One region of the Vibrio sp. ABH4_348 genome, then DNA from elsewhere that is predicted to be linked to it. Evidence: riboswitches for the same ligand, from Rfam matches in the RefSeq annotation. Region 1 holds a riboswitch; the other holds the start of a gene.

Evidence for each region. Region 1 has a riboswitch for lysine ahead of ACXAFJ_RS07430 (Na+/H+ antiporter NhaC family protein). Riboswitches for the same ligand answer to the same signal wherever they lie in the genome.
Region 2: it holds a riboswitch for lysine, as region 1 does, so the genes downstream of both, lysC (lysine-sensitive aspartokinase 3) here and ACXAFJ_RS07430 (Na+/H+ antiporter NhaC family protein) in region 1, are expected to answer to the same signal.

Annotation. Positions count from the first base shown of each region.
Region 1 covers NZ_JBSWVW010000001.1:1,655,617-1,661,279, forward strand. Annotated here, with positions in the region: gene hisG (ATP phosphoribosyltransferase) at 1-63, opposite strand, end outside; His leader region at 111-245, opposite strand; gene ACXAFJ_RS07430 (Na+/H+ antiporter NhaC family protein) at 422-2,005, opposite strand; lysine riboswitch at 2,112-2,289, opposite strand; gene ACXAFJ_RS07435 (H-NS family histone-like protein) at 2,689-3,096, shown strand; gene ACXAFJ_RS07440 (inosine/guanosine kinase) at 3,141-4,445, opposite strand; gene mnmA (tRNA 2-thiouridine(34) synthase MnmA) at 4,667-5,663, shown strand, end outside.
Region 2 covers NZ_JBSWVW010000001.1:2,604,587-2,610,249, reverse strand. Annotated here, with positions in the region: gene metH (methionine synthase) at 1-1,057, shown strand, start outside; gene lysC (lysine-sensitive aspartokinase 3) at 1,115-2,467, opposite strand; lysine riboswitch at 2,561-2,736, opposite strand; gene ACXAFJ_RS11870 (pyridoxal-phosphate-dependent aminotransferase family protein) at 2,892-4,004, shown strand; gene ACXAFJ_RS11865 (PglL family O-oligosaccharyltransferase) at 4,052-5,663, opposite strand, start outside.

The sequences.
Region 1 (5,663 bases):
TTGACACTCTTTACTCAAACGACCTTTCTTTTGAATGGCGATTCTTAGACGATTTTGTGACATTACTCTATCCCTACCTGTCGATTCTAAAGTTCAAATTCTAAGCAAAAACGAAAAAACCCTCGGAAGTTTGGTCTCCCGAGGGTTTCGTATTGAATCTTAATGCCAATGACCTCCGGGAGTTTCCTGCCTCCCGGGTATGCGTGCATCTCCCGAAAGACTAAACTGGGTGATGATGGTGACGATGAATATTATTCAAAGAAAAACGCATACTTATTTAAATCATAACTGCAAACTTGTGATCACACTAACTAAGGATGTGTGTGATTGCAACTGAAATTTCTGTTTTTTTCATTTTTGTATTAGACAAATAAAAACGGGAGGCCAAAGCCTCCCGTTTATTACTAAACATGCATTTCACTTAGCTATGCTGAGCCACCGAAATTTTCGCCTTCGACAGCTTTGATAGTACCGCACAAACCACACCAAATACGATGGTGGCCGCCATGAACGATATAACTGTCGAACCTGTCCAGCCAAGTACCACAAATCCAACACAAGCTATGGCCGCCACAGACAGCGCATATGGAAGCTGAGTCGCCACGTGATCTATATGATCACACTTTGCACCAGTCGAGGATAGGATGGTAGTGTCGGAAATTGGCGAACAATGGTCGCCAAACACAGAGCCTGCCAACACAGCCGCAAGCATAGGAAGCATTAGTACAACATCAGTTGCAGCCGCCATATCACCTGCAACTGGTAGCATAATTCCAAAGGTACCCCAAGACGTGCCTGTTGAAAATGCCATTGCACCAGCTAATAAAAACAGAATCACAGGTAACCATTGAGGGGAAATATTACCTTGCGCTAATGTTGACAAGTACTTACCTGTATTCATATCACCAATGACTGAGCCGATACTCCACGCAAAGAACAATATCGCAATAGCACCAAACATAGACTTTGCGCCCACCCAAAGGGCATGTGCAATTTGTTTGCTTGGAATTGACTGTCTTACGTTAGCTAACAGAGCAAATGCGACACCGACGAGACCACCGTATATGAGTGACTTACCCACATCCGTGTTTTCAAACGCACCCAATACGCTAAATGCCTGACCATCACTCGATAGTGCTTGAGCACCCGTCATCATCATGAAGCCAACCGTAGACACAACAAGCGACAGTATAGGCAGAATAAGGTCTATTACCTTGCCTTTTTCGCTTTCTACGACGCCCAAGTCATCTTGCAAGTTATGAACAGAGTCGGTTTCGTTTGTTAGACCTTGTGAAGCTTTAATTTCGTGCTCACGCATTTTGCCCACATCTAGTCCGAACCAAATAACCGCAAACACCATCAAAACGGCAAATAACGCATAGAAGTTCATCGGAACTAAGTTTATATAAGCGCCTAATGCTGAGTATTCTTCAATACCGTGTGCAGTTAGAATACCGACAATGATCGTCATGATGTACGCACCCCAGCTCGATGCCGGCATCATTACGCACATTGGTGCGGCAGTTGAGTCAAGAATGTATGACAGCTTAGAACGAGATACATAGAATCGATCGGTAACCGGACGTGAGATAGCACCGACCGCTAGGCTGTTGAAATAATCATCGACAAAAATGAACACACCTAGAAAAGCTGCAAGGAGCTTAGAACCACGTTTGCTCTTCACTCTAGACTGAGCCCAGTTGGCAAATGCCCTAGTGCCGCCAGACAACGATAACAATGCTGTCATCATACCGAGTAGCAATAAGAAGCCGACAATGCTCATGTTCCAGCTATTTAGGCCGCCGTCTTCAAAAACCACCCCTTTCACTTTGCTACCGATATAACTCGCACTGTTAAGAAGTTGGAAATCGTTTAGTAACAAGGCGCCTAAAACCACACCTACACCCAAAGACAACAAAACTTTCCGTGTCAAAATCGCCAGGGCTAAAGCAATAATCGGTGGTAACACCGACAGCGGCGATGCCGCAAAATCAAGTAAATTCATGATCTTCAAAAACCATTTTATGTGTTATTGGAGATCTACTGTAGAAACTGAAGTTTAAATCAGAAAGCAAAAAGCTAGTGAAAGGAAAACGAATGTTTTCCCTACTGCCCACAGTAGCGCTCCATAGTATTAATAAACTATGGCAGTGTTAGCCCTATTCGAACTAACCCCAGCTAACGGCCTTGATATCAGCTCATTAACTTCGGCAAAGCAGCCTTTTACTTACATTCATTGGCATCACCCCAATGTAAGCGACTCTTCTACATTGCACCTCTACCGCGTGACATTGAAACATGTACAACTCGTTAAAATTGAAACAATATCTCAACATTTACGCATAAAGTCAGTGAATTATACCATCAACAAAACTATCATCAACAGATAAACCGTCACGACAGCCAGTATCTACCATATAATCTCAATCTATAGTTTGAGAACATATGCCACCAATGAAATACGCAACTTCGGAAAATAGACTTAGCCTAAACAAATAATTCGAACAGCCAGTATTCTTTATATATTCAATCTAATCGATATATTTTGATATTTAGTGACAGAATTAATTGGACAATCTAATTTCAATGGCTATTATTATTTGGAATTTGTTTGCACATTGACAAGATATTGATTTATATTGTTTTCAATATTATTAATTAGTCGCCATTTAAATTTAAGGAAGCAGCATGTCGGATCTGACTAAAACCCTTTTGAATATTCGTAGCCTGCGCGCACTAGCACGTGAATTAACCTTAGAGCAACTAGAAGAAGCGCTAGATAAATTCAGTACTGTTGTAGCAGAAAGAAAAGAAGCAGAAGAAGCTGAACGTGAAGCTCGTGCAGCACAAGAAGCCAAATTAGCAGAAATTGCTGAGCAAATTTCTGCAGAAGGTATCGACGTAGATGCATTAATTACTGCATTAAGCGGTGAAACTAAAACTAAGACAAAATCTAAGCGCGCTCCACGCCCTGCTAAATACAAATACCAAGATCAAAACGGCAACGAGAAAACTTGGACTGGCCAAGGCCGTACCCCATCAGCGATCCAAACTCAGCTTGACTCAGGCAAATCTCTGGAAGACTTTTTGATTTAATCTCAAAATAGTTAAAAAAAAGCCCTTCAAATGAAGGGCTTTTTTTATCTTTCCCAATAGGCTTCTTCCAGGCTATCTTCCCGTTCAGGTAAAGCGCCAGACAAACGTGGAGAATGCTGTACCAATACTTCGTAACTCACTCTGTTTGCGTATTTACAAACCTGCGAGAACGAGGAATAAGTTAAGTATTCGAACTTATGCTTGCTCGAATTTGGTACTTTCACTTTGTGATATTTATTGGCGGACATATCGTGCAGCAATGCAGATAAAGCAGCATCTCCAGCACCGATAGTATTTTTAATTTTTTCTGGACCACCCATATACGGAGCAATATGAGAATACACTTTCATTGGGGTTAGACATTTGTCTTTCAACATCGGACGGCTAAACTCAAAGCGATTAAATTCTGCAATTTTACCCGGTAGTAAAGGTCTCGATGTTTCTCGCTTACCACTTTCCTCGGTGTAACCAGCGATAAATAAACCTGCAGGCCCGGCGGTACACAAGACCAAATCGGTCCATTCAAGGGCAATATCGGCAGCGGTAAGTGGATCATCTTCTCCAGTCAAAGCACATGCTTCTTCTTCATTCATAGCAAGTACAGACACATGGTCGCGAATGAAGTTTTTCCAAAACTCAGGGTCTTGCTCAATTACAAACTTAGTACCTGTGGTCAACACAACCGGTACATCCGCGGCTTTCGCGTACTCTATGGCTTGATATACGGCTTGCGGCATCGGATCTGATTCTTTGCAACGAACCAAGTAAGAAGACAGAACTAATGCTGATGCATTTTCAAAAATAGACTCTGGAATACTATTCGGTCTCAGTTGGTTCATGTGACCGGCGTTGATCGCCATTGTTCGCTCGCCGTCTTCCGAAATAAGTGCAAAGCAGCGACCTATCGCACCATCTACTGCCTGCAAATAGTCCAGATCGACACGGCTTGAGGTATTACACAAATAGCGGTAACCATAACTACCAATCTTAATTTGTTGATTCATCACACCTAATAAGATGGATTTGTCGTCTGCCAACACAGAATAGTTGTGAAGCGTATTACCAATAGTTCCGCCGGCATGCTCTTCATGAACTAAGTCTTCTTTCTTTAATTGGTTGTATAGGGCCTCAGCTTGATCGTCACTGATTTCCAAAGAGTGTCCGCGACTTAACTGGTATTGCTCGATGACCGAGTTTTCTACTTTAGCTTCAATGTCCACCAAAGTTTGATCGATACCAATCACGTGTATGGTTTCTCGTTCTCCCATTTCATTCTGTGCGGTGACCAAGGGGTCACGAGAATCAACTGGAAAGTAGTGTTTGGACTTGCGTTTACCCGGAAATTTCATCAGCAGTACGGAGTTGTGTATGACAAAGCGCGCGATTGTAGCTTGACCCAAATCGAGCATCAATGGCTAAAATTATAGCAAACGTTTGCCCTAATAATTTCTTGAGTGGGAACAACAAAACAAAAGGCGGATTAATTGAGCAGGATTCATTCTGTGAGACCTGTCTAACCTCATTGCTTTCTGCTAGAATCTGCGACCAGTTAAACTTCGTGGTAAATGAGATGTCTGAAAACCATTCAATAAACAGCACTAAGAAAGTCATTGTAGGTATGTCCGGTGGCGTCGACTCTTCTGTATCTGCTTACTTGTTACAACAACAAGGCTATCAAGTAGAAGGCTTGTTTATGAAAAACTGGGAAGAGGACGACAATGAAGAATACTGCACTGCAGCAGAGGATTTAGCCGATGCGCAAGCTGTGTGCGATAAACTCGGTATTCATCTTCATACCATCAACTTTGCCGCGGAATATTGGGATAACGTGTTCGAATATTTCCTTGCTGAATATAAATCGGGAAGAACGCCCAACCCCGATATTCTTTGCAACAAAGAAATCAAGTTTAAAGCGTTCTTAGAGTTTGCAGATGAAGTGCTCGAAGCAGACTACATCGCCATGGGCCACTACGTGCGTCGTTCATTCCCAGCCAATGGTGAAAAGCCTGAGATGTTACGCGGCTTGGACGGAAACAAAGATCAAAGCTACTTCTTATATACGTTAAGTCATGACCAAGTGGCTCGTAGTCTGTTTCCTGTTGGTGAACTAGAAAAACCTGAAGTACGAAAGATTGCCGAAGAACAAGGGTTGATAACCGCGAAGAAGAAAGATTCCACGGGTATCTGTTTTATTGGTGAGCGTAAATTCACTGATTTCCTTTCTCGCTACCTTCCCGCTCAACCTGGTAACATTGAAACCCCGGAAGGTGAAGTTCTAGGACAACATCAAGGTCTGATGTATCACACCCTAGGCCAACGCAAAGGTCTACACATTGGTGGCCAAAAAGGCGGCGGTGGTAATGAGCAACCTTGGTACGTGGCCGATAAAGATTTGAAACGCAATGTCCTTATTGCGGTGCAAGGTGCCGACCACCCATTACTCAAATCAAATGGATTGGTCGCCTCCCAGTTACATTGGGTAGATCGAGAAACAGTCACAGAAACGATTAAATGCACCGTGAAAACTCGCTATCGTCAGCAAGATGTACCTTGTACCATCATTCCTG
Region 2 (5,663 bases), 950 kb from region 1:
TCAAAAACCTGCTTTTGTCGAAAAGCTACAAGCGGATTATGAAGTGGTAAGAGAGCAACACGCTCGTAAACGTCCACGCACTAAACCAGTCACACTAGAACAGGCACGTGCCAATAAAGTCGCGATAGATTGGAATAATTACACACCGCCTCAGCCAGCAAAGCCGGGTGTTCATGTGTTTGAAGACTTCGATGTGGCCACGCTTCGCAAGTACATAGACTGGACACCGTTCTTTATGACCTGGTCTTTGGTCGGTAAGTATCCTGCGATACTTGAACACGAAGAAGTGGGTGAAGAAGCGAAACGCTTGTTTAAAGATGCGAACGACTGGTTAGACCGATTTGAAAAAGAAAAATTAGTCACCGCAAGCGGCATGTGTGCCCTGTTCCCCGCCAATAGTGTTGGTGATGATATTGAAGTGTACAAGGATGAAACCCGTACAGAAGTTGCTCATACATTACTGAATCTTCGTCAGCAAACCGAAAAGCCGAAGGGCTTTAATTATTGTCTTTCGGACTATGTTGCACCTAAATCCTGTGGCAAACCTGATTGGGTTGGCGCATTTGCAGTAACGGGTGGAATAGGAGAGCGAGAGCTAGCCGACAAGTACAAAGAGCAAGGTGACGATTACAACGCAATCATGATCCAAGCGGTCGCCGATCGTTTGGCTGAAGCCTTTGCAGAATATCTGCACGAGAAAGTTCGTCGTGAAATTTGGGGTTATGCCTCTGACGAAAACTTATCAAATGAAGATTTGATTCGCGAAAAATACCAAGGTATTCGACCTGCACCTGGTTACCCAGCGTGTCCTGAACATACTGAAAAAGGGACGTTATGGAACATGCTAGATGTTGAAAAGATAATTGGTATGGAGCTCACTACAAGTTACGCAATGTGGCCTGGTGCGGCGGTTTCGGGATGGTATTTCTCGCACCCTGATTGTCGATACTTCGCGATCGCTCAGATCCAGGACGATCAAGTTGATGATTATGCAAACCGTAAAGGTTGGGACAGGCTAGAAGCTGAAAAATGGCTTGGACCCAATATTAACGGTTAGTGGAAATCCAAAGGAAAGGGTTGGCATTTGCCAACCCTTATTAATTCAATGAATTGTTTAGCTTTCTAGCAATTCAGCGTGGAGCTTTTGAATCGCTGGCTTTGCATCGGTGTCGTTAAGCAGGAAACATAAGTTATGTTGACTTGCTCCGTAACAAATCATCCGCAAGTTGATTCCTTCTAGTGTACCAAATACCTGCCTAGCGTAACTGCGACTTTCACTCATGTTGTTGCCGATTAGTGCAACCAAGCTCAAGTTGTTTTCGACCTTAACAGTACACAGTTCTTCAAGTTCAAGTCGCGCTTCTTCTGGCAACTGTGGCGCACCGCCAGATGTATCGGTTTTATCTAGAGTTAGTGAAACACTGATCTCAGATGTTGTGACCAAATCGACCGACACTTTGTGTTTAGCAAGAATTTCAAACACCTTTGCTAGAAAGCCGTAGGCGTGGAACATGTTTGCACTGCGCAATGTCACCATGGTTTGATTACTGCGTAATGCTAGCGCGCGGAATAGCGGTGAGCTTTCTACCGTATCGCGAATCCACGTACCGCCTTGCTCTGGTGCTTTTGATGAACCAACAAATACAGGGATACCACGACGAAGTGCAGGAACTAAAGTCGAAGGATGAAGAATCTTGGCGCCAAAGTTAGCCATTTCTGACGCTTCACTGAAGCTGATTTCTTGAATTGGTCTAGCATTGGCTGCTACTCGAGGGTCAGTGGTATAGATTCCTGGTACGTCGGTCCAGATCTCAAGACCGGTAGCTTGTACCGCTTCTGCTATTAGGGCTGCACTGTAGTCACTTCCACCACGACCTAGAGTGGTTGTATTGCCTTCTTCATCGGACCCGATAAAACCCTGTGTGACGACCACATGCTCAGCACATAGTGGAGCTAGTAGTTCTTGTGCTTTTTGAGCCGTTAGCTCAACTTGTGGCTCTGCTCGGCCATATTGGCTATCGGTTTTGAGTACGTCGCGAATATCAAAACGCACTGCGTTTACTCCGCGTTCACGCATCAACTGAGCCAATATGTGAGTTGACATAAGCTCACCACAAGCAACCAAGTGATCGGTAAGTTTTGTGGTCACTTGAATTGATGCTGCTTCCGCTAAGCTGTGCACTGTATCTAGAATTTTTTCGATTTCTTCAATGATGCTATCGCCATCTTGGAGTTGCTCAATGATAGAAAAATGAATCTGACGAATTTGCTCGACAACTTGGTTACGTTGAGCTTCATCACTTACCCCATTAGCCAGATCAACCAATAAGTTAGTGACTCCAGAGCAAGCACTACTGACAATGACACGGGTATCTGAATTATTTTCTACGATAGTTGCACAACGACTCATGGCTTCAAAATTCGCCACGCTAGTGCCACCAAATTTAGCAATATTAACTGTGCTCACAGTTGATCTCCCAAAGCTTACAAATATACAAACCAATTGTTGGATTGCTTATGAAGAAAGCGAGGATGAGCAGGAAGAAGGGATAAAAGAAATCACTTCAGAAGCTCATCATTCGATAGACGAATGACAGTTGATGGGATTCAACCCAAGTCAACCGACAAACCATAGCCTCATCTATAGTTCATCTCGGCACTGCTCCCCCTGAGTCGAAAGTTTTGGAGTGAGGCTCCACGTTCGACCTGCCTGGGCAGTGCTCCTCTTCTGCATAAAGCGGCCCTATTGAACGATGGAATGTGAGCTTTGTCAATCAATAACTCAGAGCGCGCTCACCGAAACTTATCCGCTCGACTTAAGCACTATTGTGATAAGCACATTAACGCACTAAGTTAAATGAAGTTAGCTAATACCCTGAGAGGACCATGTAATGGAAAGCTTTATCCCACCGAAGAGAATTTTGATGGGGCCTGGCCCATCTGATATTTCACCTAATGTGTTGCAAGCGATGAGCCGGCCGACGCTAGGACACTTAGACCCACTATTTATCGGCATGATGGATGAGATTAAATCTTTGCTCCAATATGCTTTTCAAACTGAAAACTCGTTCACTATCGCCTTGTCTGCTCCGGGAAGTGCGGGAATGGAAGCCTGCTTTGTTAATTTGGTGGAGCCCGGTGATAAAGTTCTAGTATGCCGTAATGGGGTATTCGGCGAGCGAATGCGTGAAAATGTTGTTCGGTCTGGTGGCGAGGTGATACTGGTTGACGACGAGTGGGGCAAGCCTGTTGATTGTAACAAGGTTGAGCAAGTACTGAGAGACAACCCCGATGTTAAAATTCTCGCTTTTGTTCATGCTGAAACGTCAACGGGAGTTGAGTCAGATGCTCAGCAACTCGGCAAAATGGCAAAGCAATTTGGTGTACTCACAATTGTCGATACCGTCACTAGTTTGGGCGGGATTCCTCTTAAAGTTGACGAATGGCAGCTAGATGCTGTGTACTCGGGTAGTCAAAAGTGTTTATCTTGTACTCCAGGATTATCGCCACTAACGTTTTCTGATGAAGCTATCAAGAAAATCGAAAGTCGGATTTCTCCTGTACAAAGCTGGTTCTTAGATCAGTCACTAGTTCTTGGCTACTGGGGAGGCGGCGCAAAACGCAGCTATCACCATACCGCGCCAGTTAACGCGCTCTATGGCCTTCATGAATCACTAGTCATGTTGAAAAAAGAGGGCTTGGAAGCGAGTTGGCAAAGACACCTGCGTGCCCATGAGTATCTCGCTAGAGAACTGGAAAAACTGGGTATTGAGTTTCTAGTGGATAGTCAATATCGATTGCCCCAATTAAACAGTGTTAAAGTACCAGATGGCGCAGTTGACCAAGAAGTTCGGACTCAATTACTACACGACTTTAATCTCGAAATTGGCGCTGGACTTGGTCAGTTTTCAGGTAAGGCATGGCGTATTGGTTTAATGGGCTATGGTGCGAGAAATGAAAATATTGCATTGCTCGCCCATGCTTTAAAACAAGTACTAAATTAGTGAGATTTGTACTTTTCTAAGTGTTGCAGGAAACATTACGTAGCAAATTACTGTCTCGCTATGCTTATAGGGACTCCTGAACTCTGAGTGGAAAGGGAGTCACTGGCTCGGCTTGGCGCCTGATAGTGAAGCTGCTCTATCCCTTTTAGGTTTGGAAATAAAAATCGAGCTTCATCCCTTATTTGTTCGGCTTTGTCGTGTTCCCCAATTGCTTGATACGCCAATATTAGGTTTTGATAAAACGCTGGTCTTGGTTTCTCTTTGATGATCTCTTGAGCCCAGCTAATAAAAGGCATAATGAGTTCGTCGTTTTGGGTATACAAGCCAATATTGAGATAGCTACTGTAAATATTCCAATCGTATCTGTCTTGCCAAACAATTGGGTTTGTTACCTTGTGTAGGATATTGGCATCTCTAGGGTTACTTTGTTCGTATTGGCTCAATACATAGTTTGAATGCAGAGCCGTGAGCATAATAAAACCGGTAATTAGCGGCACAAAGACACTGCCAATCCTCAGACTGAATTGGCTAATCGCAGTGATTCTAACCTTTTTGTACTTTGCCACTCGTTGGTCAACCCAATATAGAAGTATGATCAGCGTTATCCAGTGAATGGCAGAGTGGTAAAATGGATATTCAAGCTGAGAATGAAGTAACAAAGGTACAAACAAACTCAGTGACGCCATTCTTGTCCCAGCTTTATCGGTAATGATACGACTTAACACTAACAAAGCCGCGATGAATATGCCTAGTACCGGGAGTATCCCCCCCTCAACTGCCCAAAAAAGGATCTCGTTGTGAGGGTGATTCATAGAAGGTAACCCGGGTTTATAGTCTGAGTTCAGTTGATGCTGGTTTGCGGTATATACGATGTACTCCGATTCAAACTTACCATAGCCATAGCCACTAAATGGCTTTTCGATATACATATCGAGGGCCTGCGGATAAATATACGAACGCACATCTTGTAAGGTGGCTTTTGACTCAATTATAGAGTCTTTATCCTTGTATGATTCAGCTGGCCACATCGAGGCAAGTATGCCAATAAACAAGCCAGTCAAAAGCGATAACCCCCAAATTCCTAGTCGTGCTCGTTGACAGCGCTTATACAAATAGGGGCTAATTAATAAGACGGATAGGGCTAATCCAAGCCAACCCGTTCGAGAAGCCAGTACAACTAGCAATACTGAACTCAGCAGAGGCATCAAATAGAGTAGCGCCAATATCTGCTTTTTGACTTGATATTTGAGAGGCTGTTTTGCCAAAAGGTAACCAGACAATACCAGGCCAGTTGCCATAAAGCTTGCCATGACATTTGGTTGCTGAAAAATACCATATGGGCGATTGATGACGGTGTTATAGCCAAACGGGTTATTCGGCTCTAATAACCAAAATTGCACGTGGCCAAATATTGCTTCAACGAATGCGGCGATCAGTACAAACCACAGCAATCGCTGCTTTTGTTTGTTACTAAATGGAAACTGTTGTAGCAAGAGAAATAAAACAAACCCGGCCCAAAGACCCAGTAAACGAGTTACTGCAAGTTCTGGAACACTTGCTGGATAAAAGGTTGGGATCGTGAAAAGTACACAGCTGACCAACAGCCCAATAGTCAGCTTAGAGTATTTGATGAATCCCCATGAGCCAATATGAAAGAGG